One region of the Pseudoalteromonas sp. SG44-1 genome, then DNA from elsewhere that is predicted to be linked to it. Evidence: predicted binding sites of a transcription regulator. Region 1 holds the regulator's gene; each other region holds the start of a gene.

What was found. Region 1 encodes MetJ, which represses methionine synthesis genes. Its sites were predicted from a motif close to TAGACGTCTAGACGTCTA; they were not measured.
Positions count from the first base shown of each region.
Region 2: a site for MetJ is predicted at 1,842-1,859, ahead of metE (5-methyltetrahydropteroyltriglutamate--homocysteine S-methyltransferase). Genes of this name have one in related genera too.
Region 3: a site for MetJ is predicted at 2,559-2,576, ahead of H5187_RS04725 (methylenetetrahydrofolate reductase). Genes of this name have one in related genera too.
Region 4: a site for MetJ is predicted at 2,897-2,914, ahead of metA (homoserine O-succinyltransferase). Genes of this name have one in related genera too.

Region 1 is NZ_JACJEW010000004.1:77,468-82,526, forward strand. Features, by position in the region: gene priA (primosomal protein N') at 1-266, opposite strand, end outside; gene rpmE (50S ribosomal protein L31) at 500-712, shown strand; gene H5187_RS02975 (malic enzyme-like NAD(P)-binding protein) at 1,277-2,518, shown strand; gene metJ (met regulon transcriptional regulator MetJ) at 2,628-2,948, opposite strand; gene metB (cystathionine gamma-synthase) at 3,184-4,446, shown strand; gene metL (bifunctional aspartate kinase/homoserine dehydrogenase II) at 4,453-5,059, shown strand, end outside.
Region 2 is NZ_JACJEW010000029.1:41,031-46,089, reverse strand. Features, by position in the region: gene metE (5-methyltetrahydropteroyltriglutamate--homocysteine S-methyltransferase) at 1-1,642, opposite strand, end outside; gene H5187_RS14220 (LysR family transcriptional regulator) at 1,932-2,819, shown strand; gene H5187_RS14215 (ElyC/SanA/YdcF family protein) at 2,872-3,636, shown strand; gene H5187_RS14210 (Nif3-like dinuclear metal center hexameric protein) at 3,671-4,423, opposite strand; gene H5187_RS14205 (hypothetical protein) at 4,574-4,939, shown strand; gene H5187_RS14200 (HPP family protein) at 4,973-5,059, opposite strand, start outside.
Region 3 is NZ_JACJEW010000006.1:134,382-139,440, forward strand. Features, by position in the region: gene H5187_RS04715 (hypothetical protein) at 156-824, opposite strand; gene H5187_RS04720 (hypothetical protein) at 821-1,318, opposite strand; gene H5187_RS04725 (methylenetetrahydrofolate reductase) at 1,558-2,514, opposite strand; gene H5187_RS04730 (pitrilysin family protein) at 2,762-5,059, shown strand, end outside.
Region 4 is NZ_JACJEW010000018.1:52,919-57,977, forward strand. Features, by position in the region: gene ettA (energy-dependent translational throttle protein EttA) at 146-1,819, opposite strand; gene H5187_RS25040 (DMT family transporter) at 1,913-2,812, opposite strand; gene metA (homoserine O-succinyltransferase) at 2,980-3,927, shown strand; gene H5187_RS10520 (homocysteine S-methyltransferase family protein) at 3,917-4,984, shown strand; gene metH (methionine synthase) at 4,995-5,059, shown strand, end outside.

The DNA of each region.
Region 1 (5,059 bases):
GCAGTAAAACGCAATAATTCGATATGTCGCTCTGATAAAACGGCTTCATCATCAATCACTTCAAGCACTGCTTTAAGTTTATTAACCGGCACATCGGTGTTGGTTTTTAGCGCCAGTACGACCGCAACTTTGCGCTGATTACCAAATGGCACCCATACCCGCGCACCGACTTTAGGCATCACTGATAAACCATCGAGTTGCTCTGGAATGCGATAATCAAAGGTGCGATGCAACGGTACTTTTATAGCAACTTCAACAAAACTCATAACAACCCAAACAAGAACGAATAAGGGAGTTAATGTACTAAAATTATGGCTGAAAACCTACCTGCAAATACCTTCTTTAAAACTTTTGTTCATTTTATTAGCAAAAACGACATTTAAAGCTTGTAGCAAGTGGGGTTGTTGCTTAGAATACGCGTCCTAAATAATTTGTTTTAACGACGTATGGTGCCAGACTCCGGGTTTGGAGAGCGATGCGGCCTTAACTAGAGGTTTCTATGAAAGAAGGTATTCACCCTAAGTACGAAGTAATTTCAGCATCATGTTCATGTGGAAATAAATTCGAAACTCGTTCTACTCTGTGTAAAGACATTCACTTAGACGTATGTTCTGCGTGTCACCCGTTTTACACTGGTAAGCAAAAAGTTTTAGACACAGGTGGCCGTGTTGATCGCTTTAACAAGCGTTTCGGTTCACTTAGCAGCAAGTAATTCTTGTTGTTTTGTCGGAAAAAGCACCTTAGGGTGCTTTTTTTTATGCCTGCTATTTATTAAAAACACCGCCTTTTAGTCTTTATTTCTTGCTCTAGTGCTCCAGCTTTACGCATTCATTATGTTGTGACTATTTCCCACTTTTATATCCAGTATAGCGAGTAAATAACAGACAAATAGTGATTTGTTGACTATATTGTCATTCTCGTTAAAGCGATAAATTAAACGTTTTTGTCGGTAAAGTTAGGTCTTTTGCGGTTAAATGTTGTTAACGTCTTACTTTGATGGTTTTTAGTCATAGGCCATTATTTTTGCTTTAAAGCGTTGCATAATGAGCATTTCAAGATGGGTTTTTTGATGCTTTGTGGCGTTTTTATAGCCGAAAATTGAAGCTTTTTTGCAAAAAATGCTGACAAAACGCATAAAATGAACGGATATAGCATATAACAGGATAGACCTGATATTGCTTGAATTTAATTATAATATAGGTATCGTTCCCTATAAGATATAAGAACTGCTTACTCTCACTTTCAACTTAACTTACTTGCAGGATAAAATCGCGTTATGTCAGACTTTCGTGAACAAGCTTTACATTACCATTCGCACCCCGTTCCAGGAAAAATTAGCGTTGAGCTTACAAAGCCAGCTGAAACCGTACAGGATCTTGCACTCGCATACAGCCCCGGTGTTGCAGAACCGGTACGTGAAATAGCTGCTGATCCCGCTAATGCCTACAAATACACTGGTAAAGGCAATATGGTTGCGGTTATTACTAACGGCACCGCTATTTTAGGTTTAGGTAACTTAGGTCCATTGGCTTCAAAACCGGTTATGGAAGGTAAAGCGTTATTATTTAAACGCTTTGCGGGTCTAGATTCGATAGATATTGAGGTGAAACACAATACCACCGAAGATTTCATCAATACAGTTGCTAACATCGCTGATACGTTTGGCGGTATTAACTTAGAAGACATTAAAGCGCCAGAGTGTTTTGAAATAGAAAAAGCATTGATCGAGCGTTGTAGTATTCCAGTGTTCCACGACGATCAACACGGTACCGCGATTGTAACGGCTGCTGGTATGATCAACGCACTTGAAGTACAAGGCAAAGAAATCGAAGATGCGATTATCGTTTGTTTAGGAGCCGGTGCCGCAGCGGTTGCGTGTATGGAGCTACTGATCAAGTGTGGCGCATTGCGTGAACATATTTACATGTTAGATCGTAAAGGCGTTATTCATACTCGTCGTGATGATTTAAACGAGTACAAACAGTTATTCGCTAACAATACAGATAAGCGCACACTGCAAGATGTTATTGCTGATGCCGATGTATTTGTTGGTGTATCTGGCCCGAATTTACTTTCTCCTGACGATCTTAAGCTAATGGCTGATCGACCTGTAGTATTTGCCTGTTCAAACCCAGATCCAGAAATCTCTCCAGTGCTTGCTCATGGTGCTCGCGATGATTTAATCATGGCAACGGGTCGTTCAGATTATCCAAACCAAGTTAACAACGTGCTGTGTTTCCCATTTATTTTCCGTGGTGCGCTAGATGTGCGTGCAAGCAAAATTAATGATGAAATGAAAATTGCTGCGGTTGACGCTATTCGTAGCATTGCTAAAGAACCAGTACCAGCGGAAGTATTAAAAGCGGCGGGTGTTGAGAAACTTGAATTTGGTGCGCAGTATATTATTCCAAAACCGATGGATCCGCGTTTATTACCGCGCATTGCCAAAGCAGTAGCGCAAGCGGCAATTGATTCTGGTGTTGCACAAATTGATATGCCGGAAAACTACATGGAGTAGCTGCTTAGCTGCAATTGGTAATGGCACAATAATAAAAACCTCAGTAACTTACGTTACTGAGGTTTTTTTGTAGCCAATTCCTGAAGCAGGAATATATACAAATGATAACTTAATCTTCGTTGAGTACAGGTACTTCGAGACCCATCTCAAGCATGATTTTTTTCACTTCTTCAGGCACTTTCTCTGGATTATCTTTACGTAAATCTTCATCGTTTGGCAGTGGTTGGCCAGTAAATGCGTGTAAAAATGCTTCACAAAGTAATTCGCTATTTGTTGCATGGCGAAGATTATTAATTTGACGACGAGTACGCTCATCAGTCAAAACTTTTAATACATTTAGCGGGATCGAAACGGTGATCTTTTTAACTTGTTCTGATTTTTTCCCGTGTTCTGCGTATGGGTGAATATATTCACCATTCCATTTAGCCATAGGATGTATCGTTGCCTCAGGTTGTTAATTGTTTGCGCGACCTTTTGCAGCGCAAAGATGGCGAAATTCTATCGTGTTAAAAAAGATAGTCAAATACTTGTTTTTTAGCCATCTAGCAGCTTAAATGTTTTTACTTCTAATCTTGCGGCTAAAACCGCATAAATGCTTTGACTTATTAAATTTGATCCTCTAACCTTTTAGACGTCTAAACATCCATTTAATTTTAGGTGACGGTATGAGTCAAAAGAATAAAGCAACCATTGCAGTACGCAATGGTATTGATGCAGATAAACATCACGGCGCGGTTGTGCCTCCCATTCATTTATCGACCACCTACTCATTTGCTGATTTTGATAAAAAGCGCCAATATGATTATGGCCGTAGCGGCAACCCAAACCGTGATTTACTCGCTGAAACGCTCGCTAAGCTTGAAGGTGGCGCTAAGGGGATTATCACTGCAACGGGCATGGCTGCGGTGCATTTAGCTACTCAGCTGCTAAACAGTGACGATACCTTAGTGATCCCACATGATTGCTATGGCGGTAGTTACCGCTTATTCACCTCACTTGAAAAGCGTGGCTTATTAAAGTTAGTGGTTTTAGATTTAACTAAATCTGAAAATCATCAAAAAATTCTTGAGATAAAACCAAAGCTAATTTGGATTGAAACACCGAGTAATCCTATCTTACGGTTAACCGATATTAAAGCGATCACCACGATTGCTAAGCAGTGCGGTGCGTTGGTTGGTGCCGATAACACATTTTTATCACCTGCTTTGCAAAACCCAATTGAGTTTGGTGTTGATATTGTGGTGCATTCGACCACTAAATATATTAACGGTCACTCAGATGTTGTTGGTGGTGCGGTGATCGCCGCTACCCAAGAGTTGGGTGATGAGCTTGCTTGGTGGGCTAATAACATTGGCATTACCGGTGCCCCGTTTGATAGCTACTTAACGTTACGTGGTTTACGTACTTTGAATGTTCGTTTACGTCAGCATCAAGAAAATGCCTTTATTATTGCCCAATATCTAGAAAACTCCCCTTATGTAAGCCAAGTATATTACCCTGGATTAGTATCTCATCCACAGCATGAACTCGCTAAACAGCAGCAACGTGGTTTTGGTGGCATGGTAAGCTTTGATATCAAAGGTGATATTAATGATGCTGCAGAATTTTTGACCAGCTTAGAAGAATTTAGCTTAGCTGAGTCATTAGGTGGGGTTGAGAGTTTGATTTGTCACCCTGCAACTATGACCCACGCAGGTATGGAGGCAACTGCTCGTCTTGCTGCGGGAGTAGGTGATACCCTGATCCGTATTTCGGTGGGCATTGAAGATGTAAAAGATTTAATCGCTGACTTAGATCGTGTATTCAATAAAGTGAAACCAGGTCAAGCTCAGCACGGCGTAAAAGTAATTGCTTCCTCTGTTCAACAACAAGATGATGAGCAATCAAACTCATTTAAACTGACTCCTGCACATACGGCTTTGTGGTAATAAAAAATGGTAAATATAGTTCATAAATTTGGTGGTTCTAGCCTTAGTTCTGCAGAGCGTTATCAGGCCGTAGCAAATATTATTCTAGCCCATACGGAAGCCGGTGATTGTGTGGTGGTATCCGCAGCCGGTAAAACTACCAATACGTTAGTTACGCTATGGCAGAGTTACCAGCAAGGTGATCAACAGGCAGTGAGTGATATATTATTGCAGCTTGATAATCATCAACGTACTTTGATCGAGCAGTTATTGAGTCCAGCAGCGCGACATACGGCATTAAACGTATTAGAACAGGAGCTAGCCTTAATTGCACAGCAAACTCAACAGCAAAGCTTACAGGAAGCCGCATTGCTTGCTCACGGTGAAGTTTGGTCGGCACGATTATTGGCTAGCTATTTAAAACAGTTAAATGTTGCAGCTCAAGATGTTGATGCTCGTCAATTGTTTACCCTTAATGATGGGCAATTATTACATCAAAAAAATCAACAAGCCTGTGCCGAGTTAATTTCAGCCAATTGCATTAATATTGTTACTGGTTTTATAGCCGCTGATTGCCAAGCAAATACCGTTACTTTGGGGCGCAATGGCAGTGATTACAGCGCGACTTTGTTAA
Region 2 (5,059 bases), on a different contig from region 1:
TACTCGTCAGCGACTGTGCGTATTTTGTCCACTGAACCGTCATCGCTTTTTCACGTGATACATCCCCCCAAATTACAGGTGGTTTTACACATCGCGAGCCGTAGCTTTGCACCCAACCAAACTGGGTAAAAGCAAAGCCTTCTAATAGTTCAGCAAAGTATTCAACCATGTCATTACGCTCCGCTTCGCCGTGCACTAACACATCTAAATCAAGCGCCTCTTGCTCTTCAACAGCGTAGCGAATTTCTGCTTTCATTTGCCTTTGATAATCATCCGCAGATAATTCACCGGCTTTATAATCACGGCGTGCTTGACGAATTACTTGAGTTTGTGGAAATGATCCTATCGTGGTGGTCGGCAGTAGCGGTAAATTAAGTGCTGCATGTTGTTTTTCAATACGTTGAGCAAATGCATGATTACGCTTACCGTCTTTTGCGGTGAGTGCAGTTACACGCTGTTGTACAGCTGTATTATTTACACGAGTAGAGGTTAAGCGTGCTTTAATAGGTGCTGAATAAGCAACGAGCTCACTGATATCATTGCTTTCAAGCGCGGCTTTTAATAATGACAGCTCTTGGCCTTTTTGTTTTGCAAATGCAAGCCATGAACAAAGTTCATCATCGAGCTTTTCTTCTTGCTCTAAATCAACCGGTGTATGCAGTAAAGAACAAGATGGGGCAAGCCATAGATTATCACCGCGCTTTAGCGCAATGTCTTTTATGCTATTAAATACAGCCTCTAAATCAGTACGCCAAATATTACGGCCATTTACTACGCCTAATGATAAAACTTGATCTGTACTTAATAATATATCTAGTTTTGCAACATCAACATTTGTTGCAACACAATCAAAATGTACGCCATCAACAGGGTAACCTGCAATATCATCAAAGTAGGCAGTGACTGAGTCAAAATAACTAGCAAGTAACAACTTCACGCCTTGACCTGCAAGTGCACGAAAGCTTGTTTTTAATGCCTCTTGATAATCTTCAGTCAGCTCTAAACCTAATATAGGCTCATCAACCTGTACCCATTCAATCCCTTGCTGCGCTAATTTAGCGAACACGTGTTGATAAACAGCTAATAGTTTTTCAAGTAAGCTAAGTTTATCAAACTCCTCACCAGCACATTTTGCTAAGTAAAGATAAGTGACGGGGCCGACCAATACTACTTTTGCATTGTGCCCCAATGCTTGTGCTTGAGTAACTTGCTCGAATAACTCAGTGCAAGTTAGTTGAAACTGCTGATCATGAGTTAGCTCTGGAACTATGTAATGATAATTAGTATTAAACCACTTTGTCATTTCGCTTGCTGCACATGAACAACCGCTTGGTGCACGACCACGCCCAATACGAAATAATGTATCAAGATCAATGCTACCATCCGCTTTTTGATGACGCTTGGGCACTGCGCCAATCAATAAAGAGGTAGATAACACATGGTCATACCAAGCAAAGTCACCTACCGGTAATAAATCAATCCCAGCATCTGCTTGAAGAGCCCAATTTTCTGCCCGGATCGTCTTACCTTGATCAAGCAACTGCTCTTGGCTGATTTTACCAGCCCAGTATGATTCTACTGCAAATTTTAGTTCACGCTTTCTACCTATGCGAGGAAAACCTAAGTTATGTAATTGTGCCATGTTGAAATTCCCTTCCAGCTGTTTAGATAGCTAAAACCATAAACCTATACCTGACATCAAACAATTGATGCTTCCTCAGTTTCAACTTGAGGTAAATTCATGGAAATGATTTTTTGCAAACTCAAAAAACACAATGACATCGCTGTCAAATATGATGCTATAGTAGACTTGTAAATTTCACGTAAAAAAACGGGGTTTATAGCCATCTAGACGTTGATGCATCTTAATTTAAGGCGTATTATGGCTGTAATCTGAGTTAAACTCACCTTTACCATGAGAATTATTAAAGATGATTGATGTAAAACACTTAAAGACCATCGCAACCTTGAAAGAAACCGGTTCTTTGGTAAATACTGCGCGCGAATTATTTTTGACTCAATCCGCTTTATCTCATCAAATCAAAGATTTAGAAAACAAGCTTGATTGCCAACTATTTGAACGTAAAACTCAACCGGTGCGCTTTACCCCACAAGGTATGCTATTACTTGAACTTGCCAGCGAAGTACTCCCGCGTGTTGAAGCAACCAAATGCCGTTTAAAAGAAAGTCTTAATCAACCAATTTCACAATTACGACTCAGTGTTGAATGCCATGCTTGTTTTCATTGGTTATTACCAACAATTAAAGAATTCAATAACTTTTGGCCTGATATCAAAGTTGATTATGAGCGCGGCTTTAGTTATGACGCTATTCCTGAGCTGCTCAGTGATGAATTAGATTTAGTACTCACTTCAGACATTCGTGAACCAGATAAACTTGAATACGCACATTTATTTGATTTTAAGCTTAAATTAATTGTTGCCCCAGATCATGAACTAGCGAAAAAAGCCTATGTAACGGCGCTTGATTTGAAAAACGAGACGATTATTTCATACCCTATTCCACGAGAGCGTCAGGATATCTTCAAACATTTTATTCAAAATGCACGTTTTGATGGCACCTTGAAAACCGTAGATCAGGGCTTGCTCATTTTTCAGCTTGTCAGTGCCGGAATGGGGGTTGCAGCATTACCGGATTGGTTAGTAACACCATATGAAAGCCAAGGACTCATTAAGTCGATTCCATTAGGCGCGCTGGGATTAACCCGTCCAATGTATTTAGCCATGAAAAAGAATATGAAAGATAACCCAGTGTATCGCCACTTTTTAAATACCTGTAAGTTAAATAACGGTCGATAAAATAGGTTTAACCCAGTAGCATACAGAAAACCCCTTTATGTGTGCTACTGTGATGTTTGAACTGAAAAAAATCCTCGGTGCAATGCTAATGCCATTGCCTCTGTTTGCTCTACTGTGCTTTGTTTGCTTATTAATCGCACTGCGTACCAAGAAAGTCAGCATATTTATTGGTTTAATCGCAATTACCAGTTTATTGCTGATCAGTACCCCTTTTATTGGTCAAAAAATAATTGCTCCAAATTCACAGTTAAAGTATGTTTTTGATACAAATAAACAGCCGATACTCGATAAAATAGTGGTACTTGGTTGTGATATAAATCCTAACCCAAAACTTAACGCCAATAGCCAACTTGGTAATTGTGCTAAAAGCCGCCTAATCGAAGGTATGCGCTTAGCATATGTGTACCCACAAGCTCAACTTATTGTTTCAGGTGGCGGTTACAATAAAGTGACCAACAGTAGTTTGATGCAACAAACCGCGATAAGTTTAGGTATTGATGCGCAGCGTATTAAACAAAATCCTACGGCTATGGATACCGCCGATGAAGCACGGCTTTTAGCACCTGCTCTAGTTGATTTTAAAGTTGCACTGGTAACTTCGGCAAGTCACATGGCACGAGCAAAAGATCTATTTAATAGCCAAGGCGTTGATGTTATTCCAGCCGCCACTGACTTTCATGACTTTAGCGAATGGCCTACCCATAAACAGTATATTCCAAGTGCTGATGTGCTATTAGCGGTGACCCGTGATTGGCATGAAAGAATAGGCATGTTTTTGATAAGTGTGCGCCGCTGGATTGATCCAGAAGCGCTTTAAGGTCTAACTCACTTAAAGTGAATTAGCTGGCAACTCAAACTGGGTTGTCTATATCAATGAAGGTTACATCAAAACCATGTTGCTCAGCCAATAACTCACCGAGCGCTTTTATGCCATAGCGTTCGGTGGCGTGATGGCCTGCGGCAAAAAAATCGATCTTTTGCTCACGCGAACTGTGAATGGTCTGCTCTGAAGCCTCGCCTGTTAAATAGGCATCAATCCCCTGGCTAGCAGCCAAATCAATATAACCTTGACCACCTCCAGTACACCAAGCGATGGTCTCAATTAGCTCATCACGTACTAGACTCACTAAAGGTTCACGAGCAAGCACTGTTAATATTTTTTGTGCAAATTGCTCACCACTCATTGGGATTTTTAAACGCCCTTTGACTGCGACACTATTTGCTACAGGCTCCAAACCATCGAGTATTTCTAAATCAAGTAGCTGTGCTAATTGCGCGTTATTACCGATTGATGGATGCACATCAAGAGGTAAATGATAGGCAAATAAATTGATATCATGATTAAGTAACGCAGCTATGCGACGCTTTTTCATACCGGTAATAGGTTGCGCTTCACCTTTCCAGAAATAACCATGATGAACTAATATTGTGTCTGCGCCATGCGCAATTGCAGCATCGATTAATGCTTGACTGGCAGTGACACCTGTAACAATTTTTTTTATCTGTTCACGTCCTTCGACTTGTAGCCCATTTGGGCAAAAGTCTTGAATAGAATCAGGTCTTAAAATGGTATTTAGTAATTGGTTAAATTCTCTGCGCTGCATTTTTTTATTCCAGATTAGCGTTAAATTTTGTGCAAATTTTGGCGTTTATAGGGCTAAAATGGAAGGAAAATCGCAAAAAATTGAAAAGTAAGTCAAAAATAGGTATAAATAAATATTCTCAATCTGTGTTTACAACGTATAGGGCCTCTGATGAGCAAACTAGACAAAACAGAAGTATTAAATGCCTTTGAAGCAGCATACCAAGCAGCCAATGGTAAGAAACCTGAAATCACCAGCAAACCTGGTTGGTACAGCATCGACGGCGGCAAAAACTTGCGCCTTGCAGAAGTTGCTGAATTAACAGAGCAGCTAACTTCAGGCGATACGTCTGCACAACCTGCAGCACCTGCTAAGAAAACTAAAACTAAATCAGCAGTGCCAGCTAAAGCAGCTGTTAAAAAAGCACCATTTACTATAACAACAGCTAATGAAGAAGGTTACACTGCCGAAGAGTTTTGGATTGTGTACCTAGCTAAAAAAGATCACGATTGCCGCTTACCTCGCGGTGTTGTGTAATAACTTTAGACTCGTAGCATAAAAAAACCGCTTTTAAGCGGTTTTTTTATGGCCAACAACGTTGAGTTTTGTATTCAACCACCCTGATATATACCCACAGATAACAATAAACACGGTACC
Region 3 (5,059 bases), on a different contig from region 1:
ACGGCGCTAAAACGAGCGCCGTAGCTTTATTGTTTTATATGCTAAATTCAGTAGTCAATAGTATTAATAATAAAGCGCGATATAACTTTACTAAGCTAGAGTGCCCTCTAAAAAGATAAATTTTTAAATTAAAATCGCAGCTAAAGGTTCTTACTTCAATTTAGTGTAGTTATTTCATATGGTTTATCTGCGGATTTTTTCGTAACCATAATAAGCTTAAACCCTTTACCAAATGCATCAATTACCTGCCAGTCAATACGAACTAATGCGTCTTGAACTTTATCAGCATTGAAATCGCCTGTGGCAACAACGTAGTAAAACATCTGATCTGTTTCTGTCTCAACCTTTATTGCTCCACTAATGTCCAATGATGTATTAAACTTTTTATGGTATTCACTTAGTGTTTTACCTCGCCTTTGGCTTTTATCATGTTTATTAACATAAGGGGAAGCTGTAGCAGGAAGATTGCTAATATCCTTTTTATCAAGAATTTCCTGTAAATAACTGACGTTTGAACTTTTAGCTTGGGAGTACTGTTTTAATGCGGCACAGTTCGCTTTCAACATCTGTAACAAATGAAATTCGCTCACTGCTATATCATCAGAAGCGGTTTCTTCTACTTGTTTACAGGTAGAAAAGTGTACATTCTTCTCTGAACGTAAAGTTAAATCATAATTTAATTTAATGCTCTGGTAATCCATCACAATTTCAGATTCTAAACCTGTAAAATAATTAGTAAATAATTTAGGTTTTATTTCATTAGCAGATAATTTTGAGCAGCTAACACAGATAAATATCGATAATACTAATGATAAGTTTTTCACGGTGTCGTTACCTTTATGCTGTTAGCCGCAGATAGCTTTGCTCTTACGTAGTTATTTCTTTCTGCGCTGAGTTGAGGACGATAGCTTTCTTTAGCTGCTTTAATCCAATCTCCAGTTTTGATTGCTTTATCAAACTCAGTAAACTTCGTGACAATTTTTACTGCACCTAAGTTAAAAATCATATCAAATAATGCGACTTGTATATTTTTGTCTAATTTATCAAAATCATCATAATAACCATTAGACTTTTTATATAGAGTAGAAAGCTCTCTGTAAAAAGAATCCATATGTTTGTCTAGTTGGCGTGTAATTTCTACATCTTTAATTATGAGTGTAGTAAATTGCTTATACCATTCAGCTTTATAATTTCTTTTTTGTTTAGCTATTGTTTCAAATTCTTTTTGCTTTTCTAGAGGAGTTGCAGGAGGACCCGGTTGATTGTTAACTACTTTATTCATTGGGAGCAGGGTTGCAGCTTGTTTGTTTTTTATCATATGACCTACGCCTGTGGTTACATAGCCCTGAGAGTCTAGATAAAAGTGATTAATTTTTTCTCATATTTTATAATGTTTTTAATTACTTCTTATTTCACCTGTGGATTTAATGGCATTTAAAATTCCTTTTAATAGTATTACCTAATTAGCATACAAGAATACTTAAAATTACCTAAAAAAACAACAATCATGAACACTAGTTCACTTAAAAATAATGGGCAGGCTCAAGTTTAACTCTATTAAGCAATCTGTTTTTCAGCAAGATTTAATTCCATTGTCGCTTTTAATAAGCGGTAAAGATTAATTGATGCATCAATTTCTTCTTTACGGTTGGTTAAACTTTCAATATTTAACCCCAGTGGCACGTCTAAATGCGCGCAACTTCTTAGTATTAAATCTAAGTTTTCACGGCAAATACGTACAGATTCACTCAGTGGGTTTTGCGAATCAAGCATCCGCCATTTAGTTGCATCAGGTACGGAAATTCCTAACCATTGCATAAACTCTAAGGTTTTTTCACTGCCGCAGGGCGTAAAGGTTAGAATAATACGTTTAGGTTCGATACCTTGAGCTTTACAGCTGCGCGCATAACTGGTGATCAAATCCACGGTTGCTTGCGCGTTATACACAGCTTGTGAGATAAAAAATTTACAGCCTTGCGTGGTTTTTTCAAGTAAGCGTTCATGTTCATTACGTTTACTTGCGTGGCGCTCGGCAATGGTAACGCCTCCTAAAAAGAAGTCTTGAGGCTGTTCGCTTAAGACTTTATAAGCATCAGGCAGGCTTAATTTAATATCCCCGTCAGATGATGGACTACCGACTAATACTAGGTTTTTTAAATTAAACTGGTTTTTAGTTTCGCTTAACCACTGTTTAAATTCGGCCACACCGCGCTGTGCAACACTTTTATAAGTGATCACTTCTTGATGCGATAAATTACGTAGTAAGTTACTGTATTCTCGAGGATCTACCGTTTGCTTGAACGGAAAAGGGCGAGGCATCTCAGTGCGACTACTTTCATCTTGAATGTCATAAATAATCACGCCATCGTATTCAATTTCATGCAAACGAGCTAAGAGCTTTTGGGCGATAATTTCAAGCTGCGCTTTATCAGTACCAATACGTGGTGGGGTGGTACCAATTAAGTACACACCCTGATTGGTGTCTTCAATTTTCTCTTGTAGTGATAAAGCCATAATCCTCATTCCAGCTAAGTTAGTGTCTATGGCAAATAATATAGCAGCCATTTAGACGTCTAGATAGATTTTTTTAGTGAAACTTTTTCAACGAAGGTGAGTTTTATTCATGTTGCTCTGAATGAAGAGTTCTGTGTTACACAACTGTTTACATAATTAATTGCCTCAGGGGTCTTATATTGACTTGCTTTGTTGCATAATCGGATGACTAAAAACAAGAAATTTATTCAACTAACAAGGGATAGCAATGAAATTTAAATTATTAGCAACCAGCCTTGCGGTAACGCTTGCACTGGGCGGTTGTGCAAGTAACAGCGGCTCAAACATGGTCAAAGAGGTTGAGATTGAGCAGTCAACGGTTGCCAGTAGTAATGATCGGGTGTTCTCACAAGATTATTTATTAGAAGAGCTTGATAACGGTTTACGCGTTATGGTGGTGAAAACTGATTACCCTGATGTGGTATCACTACAAATTCCAGTCTCTGTCGGTTCTCGTAATGAAGTCGAAGCAGGTAAAACCGGTTTTGCACACTTTTTTGAACATATGATGTTTAAAGGCTCTGAAAAATATCCGCAAGATGTGTATTCTGATATTCTAAAAAATTCTGGGGTTGATAATCGCGCTTATACAACCAATGATTACACTAACTATCACTTAAACTTTTCAAAGCAACATCTTGATAAAGTACTTGAAATTGAAGCGGATATTTTTCAAAACCTGACTTATTCAGAAGAGCAATTTCGTACCGAAGCATTAACAGTTAAAGGCGAATACCTTAAAAATAATGCCAGCCCGGTTCGTAAGTTACTTTCTGCAGTACGTAATGAAGCATTCGAAAAACATACTTATAAACATACCACCATGGGCTTTTTTGCAGATATTGAAGCCATGCCGGATCAAATGGCATACGGTAAAGAGTTTTTTGCTAAGTTTTATAAACCTGAATATGTGTCATTAGTGATTGTAGGCGATGTTGATCCAGCTGAAACTATGGCTATGGTTAAAAAACACTGGGGCCAATGGCAAAAAGGCGATTTCGTTGCTGATATTCCAACCGAACCAAAACAGCAAGCGGCGAAATATATACATGAGCAAAACGAAGGCTTACCAGGGCATTGGTTATTAGTATCTTATAAAGGCACAGCCTGGCAGCCAAAGCAAAAAGACAGAGCCGCGCTTGATTTACTGTCACAGCTTTATTTTTCAACCAACTCAGAGCTTTATCAAGAGTTAGTAGTTGATAAACAAATTGCTAGCCAAATGTTTAGCTATAACCCTGATACCAAAGATCCCGGCTTATTACATGTTTTTGTGAAAGTTGAAAATGAGGCTGATTTAGCGGTTGCTCGTGATGCAATTAATAGCACCTACGCAAAAGCTCGCACTGAGTTGGTTGATAGCCAAAAGTTAGCTGATTTAAAATCCAATCTTAAATACAGCTTTATTAACGGCCTAGACTCATCACAAGCTATAGGTTCAACCCTTGCCAGTTATATGCATTTTGAACGCGACCCAGAAGTCGTCAATCAATTATATGCAACGGCTGACAGCATCAGCGCACAAGATATTCAAGATATTGCTAATAAATACTTTGTCGATAGTAGCCGTACTACCGTGACTATGTCAGCGCTTGACAAAGTGGCAGGCTTTGAGCAAAAAGTGGATTTAAATAGCCTTGTTGCTAGCAAGCACACAGTGCAAGAGCGTCACTTTAAAGTACTTGATAAAACCAATAGCTCGCCGTTGATTGATGTGAACTGGTTATTCAACACGGGAGCGGCGGCTGACCCACAAGGTCAAAAAGGCGTTGCTGCACTCACTGCGGCCATGCTTGCTCAAGGTGGTTCACAGGCGAAGAGCTACAACGACATTAAACAGGCACTTTATCCATTGGCAGGTAGCTTTGGTTATCAGATAGATAAAGAAATGATTTCGCTGCAAGGGCGTGTCCATAAAGATAACGCTGCACAATGGTATGCACTGGTTAGTGAGCAGTTACTAAATCCTGGCTTTAGAGAAGATGACTTTAAACGCCTTAAGAAAGAGCTCATCGACGGCATAAAATCTGGCCTAAAAGCCTCAAATGACGAAGAGCTAGGTAAAGAAGTGCTTTATCATAAGCTGTATCAAGGTCACCCATATGAGAGCTATAACTACGGTGATCTATCTGATTTAGAAGCATTAACACTTGATGACGTGAAAGCGTTTTATGCGAAAGAATTTACTCAAGCTAAACTAACTGTCGGTTTAATTGGCGCAGTACCTGAATCACTTAAAGCAACCATGTTTAGCGATTTAAGTGCTTTGCCTAAAGGTCAGCAAAGTCGTTTATCGATTCCTGATGCACCAGCGCTAAAAGGTCATCATGCTACAATTGTAGAAAAATCAGCGCAATCGACTGCGGTATCGTTTGGCTTCCCAATTGATACCATTCGCAGTAGTGAAGACTGGACGGCACTGTGGTTAGTTCGCTCATACTTTGGCGAGCACCGCAGTTCAAACTCATATCTTTATGAGCGCATTCGTCAAACTCGCGGTATGAAC
Region 4 (5,059 bases), on a different contig from region 1:
ATTTATCTGTCGCTATAAATGGTCAGTAACTTAACACGATTGGTATAAGCTGAACTCTGGATCGTGAATCTCTGATCTATATTCCAGGTTAATAAAAAAAGCCCCACATAAATGTGGGGCTTAAAAAATGTTTAGAACCTAGAACTTAACCTATCTTTTTGTACTTAATACGCTTAGGTTGCGTAGCCGCAGTGCCTAAGGTCTTTTTAAGCCATTCTTCATATTCAGTGTAGTTACCATCGAAGAAGTTAATTTGGCCTTCGTCACGGTAATCAAGAATATGTGTTGCGATACGGTCTAAGAACCAACGGTCATGCGAGATACACATAACGCAGCCTGGGAATTCTAAAATAGCGTTCTCAAGGGCACGTAATGTTTCAACGTCCAAATCATTGGTTGGCTCATCCAGCAGGATAACGTTGCCACCGGCTTTTAATAACTTAGCTAAGTGTAAGCGGTTGCGTTCACCACCTGACAAGTCCTTAACAAATTTTTGCTGATCGTTACCTTTGAAGTTAAAGCGACTAACATAGGCACGGCTTTGGAATTCAAAGTTACCAATTTTTAGTACGTCTTGGCCGTTTGAAATTTCTTGGAAAACAGTATTGCTGTCATCCATATTGCCACGGAACTGATCAACGGTTGCCAGTTCAACCGTTTCACCTAGGTTAATTTCACCGCTGTCTTGTTTGTCTTCACCGCTGAGCATTTTAAACAGCGTTGATTTACCTGCGCCATTGGCACCGATAATGCCAACAATTGCGCCTTTAGGCACAGTAAAGCTTAGATCATCAATTAACACGCGATCGCCAAAGCTTTTCTTCAAGTTTTTAACTTCAATAACTTGATCACCTAAACGTGGTCCAGGTGGAATAAATAGCTCGTTGGTTTCATTACGTTTTTGGTAATCAGACTGCTGCATTTCAGTAAATTGCGACATACGCGCTTTTGACTTAGCTTGACGACCTTTTTGGTTTGAACGTACCCACTCAAGTTCTTGTGCAATTGATTTTTGACGGGCTTTTTCAGACTTTTGCTCTTGCTGCAGGCGCGCATCTTTTTGCTCAAGCCAAGAAGAATAATTACCTTCCCATGGAATACCTTCACCACGGTCAAGCTCTAAGATCCAGCCAGCTACATTATCGAGGAAGTAACGGTCATGGGTTACCGCCACAACAGTGCCTTCGTAATCATGCAAGAAGCGCTCAAGCCATGCTACAGATTCTGCATCTAAGTGGTTAGTCGGCTCATCGAGGATAAGCATATCTGGTTTTTCAAGCAATAAGCGGCAGATAGCCACTCGGCGACGCTCACCACCTGACAAGAATTCAATTTTAGCATCCCACTCAGGTAAGCGCAGGGCATCTGCGGCGCGCTCTAATACGTTGTCGATGTTATGACCATCGTGGGCTTGAATAATTGCTTCAAGCTCACCTTGCTCTTTGGCTAGTGCGTCAAAGTCAGCATCTTCCATCGCGTATTCGTTATATACTTCATCAAGACGGTTAAGCGCGTTTTTAACTTCGCTGACTGCTTCTTCCACAGTTTCACGAACCGTTTTGCTTTCATCTAGAATAGGCTCTTGCGGTAAGTAACCAATTTTAGTGCCCGGTTGAGGATATGCCTCACCTTCAAACTCTTGATCAAGGCCGGCCATAATACGTAGCAACGTTGATTTACCAGAACCGTTTAAACCAAGGACACCAATTTTTGCGCCCGGGAAAAAATGCAAAGAAATATCTTTTAAGATAGTGCGCTTAGGTGGCACAACCTTAGATACTCGACTCATCGAGAAAATAAACTTATCAGGTAAAACCATGGAAGGAGCCTTCAAATAATAATAAAAATTTCAATGTTGTATTGTAGTGGCTCACAGGTGAAACAGTCAACGAATCAACCAAATAACAATGTGCTAATTCGCGAGCAATACTCCTACACCGATTAAAGCAAGCAAGCCGCCTATTAACATTTTATTGGTAACGGGCTCGCGCTTTATAAAACCAATGCTCATTACAATTAATGGCGCGGTTGCGAAAATCGTTTGTGCAATGGCTGGATCGGTATATTTAACTGCGCCAAGTTGAAGCCATAAACCAAGGAAAGTGCCTAAAAACACAGCCGCAAAAAACCATTGTTTGCCGCTAATTCCCCTTAGAGTTAGTGCTTGTTTAAATTCACTGCTTTTAAACACTGCAACAACTAAGGCCACAGTCATCGTACCGGCTGCTAATCTAATTAATGCCGCCCATAAGCTACTCATATGCTCATTATTGAGTGCGCCTTTAGACATCACCATACCGAGCGCTTGGCAGATAGCAGCTGCAAGGGCACATAAAACACCTTTGCGATAATGTTGATGATCAACCTGTGGCAATGTTTTTTCAGGCTTGATTGCTATTACTACGCCAATGGTTGTAAGTACAATACCGCACCATGCAAATGGCGATAAATAATGATTTAATAGCAGGATATTAAAAACCCCCACAAGGGCTGGAGCAAGGGACTCAATAACTAACGTGCGAGCAGGGCCAATATTTCGCAGCGCAGTAAAATAGGCGCTATCGCCAATCGCAATCCCAATCACCCCGCCAGCAATTAGCCAAAGCCAGCTTGTCAGATGATGTGGTAGTGCAGCGTCTTGAGTAATCGCAATAGTAGCTAACATCATGGCACTTGCTAACACGCCTTTACTGATGTTTAGCTGCATAGGCGTTAAGTGATGGCTAAAACCTTTATATAAAATGGTCGAAAGCGCCCAAACAATAGCTGCTAATATAGCAAAAAGTTCTCCAAAGCCTAGCCAATCAATCACGTTTACCACCTTAAAATAAAATCAACAGGCGCATTATGGCGAGCGGTTTTTAGAATGCAAAAGAATAGCTAAAATAAATTCATTTGGACATCTAAACATCTAGAGGTTGAAATTTCCAGCTATCCGTTCATAATTAGCCATTGGTTAATTATGCCTTGGAGATGAGTATGCCTATTACCGTTAAAGATGAATTGCCCGCAATTGCGAAGTTACGTCAAGAAAACGTATTCGTAATGCCAAAAAGCCGCGCTAAAACCCAAGAGATCCGTCCGATGCGCTTGGCGATTTTAAACTTAATGCCTAATAAGGTAGAAACCGAGGTGCAATTTATTCGTTTGCTCGCTAATTCACCCTTACAAGTGAATGTAGAGCTACTACGTTTAGACACTCATCGCAGCAGTAGCAATTCAGAGCAGCATTTAGACACTTTTTACCGTTATTTCTCTGAAGTGAAAGACAACAATTACGATGCATTACTCATTACCGGCGCACCATTGGCACATTTAGAATATGACGATGTAGCCTACTGGGATGAACTAAAAGTAATTTTAGATTGGGCGGAGCAGCATGTAACCTCAACATTATTTTCGTGTTGGGCGGCTCACGCGGGTTTATTTCATCATTATAATCTAAAGCGTGAACTAAAAGAAAATAAGCTCTGTGGCGTGTTTACCCATAAGTGTTACTTTGAACATGGAGCCTTAACGCGTGGTTTTGACGATACCTTTGTAGTGCCTCACTCGCGGTATGGTCATATTGATATTGAAAAAATTAACGCTTGTGATGACTTAGTGGTGCTGGCAGGTTCAGAGCAAGTAGGCGCTTACTTAATAAAAAATAAATCCGGCAGCCAAGTGTATATTACCGGGCATCCTGAGTATGATGCAGACACTTTAAAAGGCGAATATCAGCGCGATTTAGAAAAAGGCCCTGATGCGCCATTGCCTGAAAATTACTTTCCAGAGAACAACCCAGATAACGAACCGTCGAAAACTTGGCAAAGCCATGCCTTTTTACTGTTTTCGAATTGGTTAAATTATTATGTGTACCAAACCACACCCTATGATATTAATTTAGTTAGCCAAGCCGTAAGGACTAACAACTATGCCGAATAATTTAGAAAACAAAAGCGCCGTGTTAATTGAAGCGTTAAAACAGCGTATTTTAATTCTTGATGGTGCTATGGGTACCATGATCCAAGAACACAAATTAGAAGAACACGATTACCGTGGCGAGCGCTTTAAAGACTGGCATGTGCTAATTAAAGGTAATAATGATTTATTAAGCATCACACAACCAAAAATTATTGCTGATATTCATCGTGGCTTTTTAAGTGCAGGTGCCGATATTATCGAAACCAACACCTTTAATTCGACTACAATTTCGATGGAAGATTACGATATGGCCAGCATCAGCCGTGAAGTAAACTTAGAGTCAGCTAAATTAGCACGCAGTATTTGTGATGAGTTTACTGCTAAAAATCCAGCAAAACCACGCTATGTTGCGGGTGTTTTAGGGCCAACCTCAAAAACCTGTTCAATCTCACCGGATGTGAACGACCCCGGTTATCGCAATGTCACGTTTGATAAGTTAGTCACCGCGTATGTTGAATCAACCCTTGCTTTAATGGAAGGTGGTGTTGATTTAATTTTGATAGAAACAATTTTTGATACGCTTAATGCAAAAGCGGCTTCATTCGCGGTTGAAGAAGCGTTTGAACAAGCAGGGCGCAAGTTGCCTGTGATGATCTCTGGCACCATAACCGATGCCTCGGGCCGTACGCTGTCAGGGCAAACCACCGAAGCATTTTATAATTCTATTCGTCATATAAAGCCAATTTCAATTGGCTTGAACTGCGCGCTAGGTCCAGATTTATTGCGCCAATATGTAGAAGAACTATCGCGTGTTTGCGAAACCTTTGTCTCTGTTCACCCCAATGCTGGTTTACCGAACGAGTTTGGGGAATATGATTTAGAAGCACCTGAAATGGCTCAAGAAATTATCGATTGGGGCAAGTCTGGCTTTATCAATATTGTTGGCGGTTGTTGTGGTACCACACCTGCACACATCAGGGCATTTTCGAAAGGGCTTGAAGGTGTTAAACCTCGGCCATTGCCAGAGCTTGAAGTGCGTATGCGCTTATCAGGCCTTGAAGCGTGTAATTTAAACTAAGGTAGCCGAGATGACACAAAAAATAGCAGTATTTACCAACGTTGGCGAACGTACCAATGTGACCGGCTCAGCCAT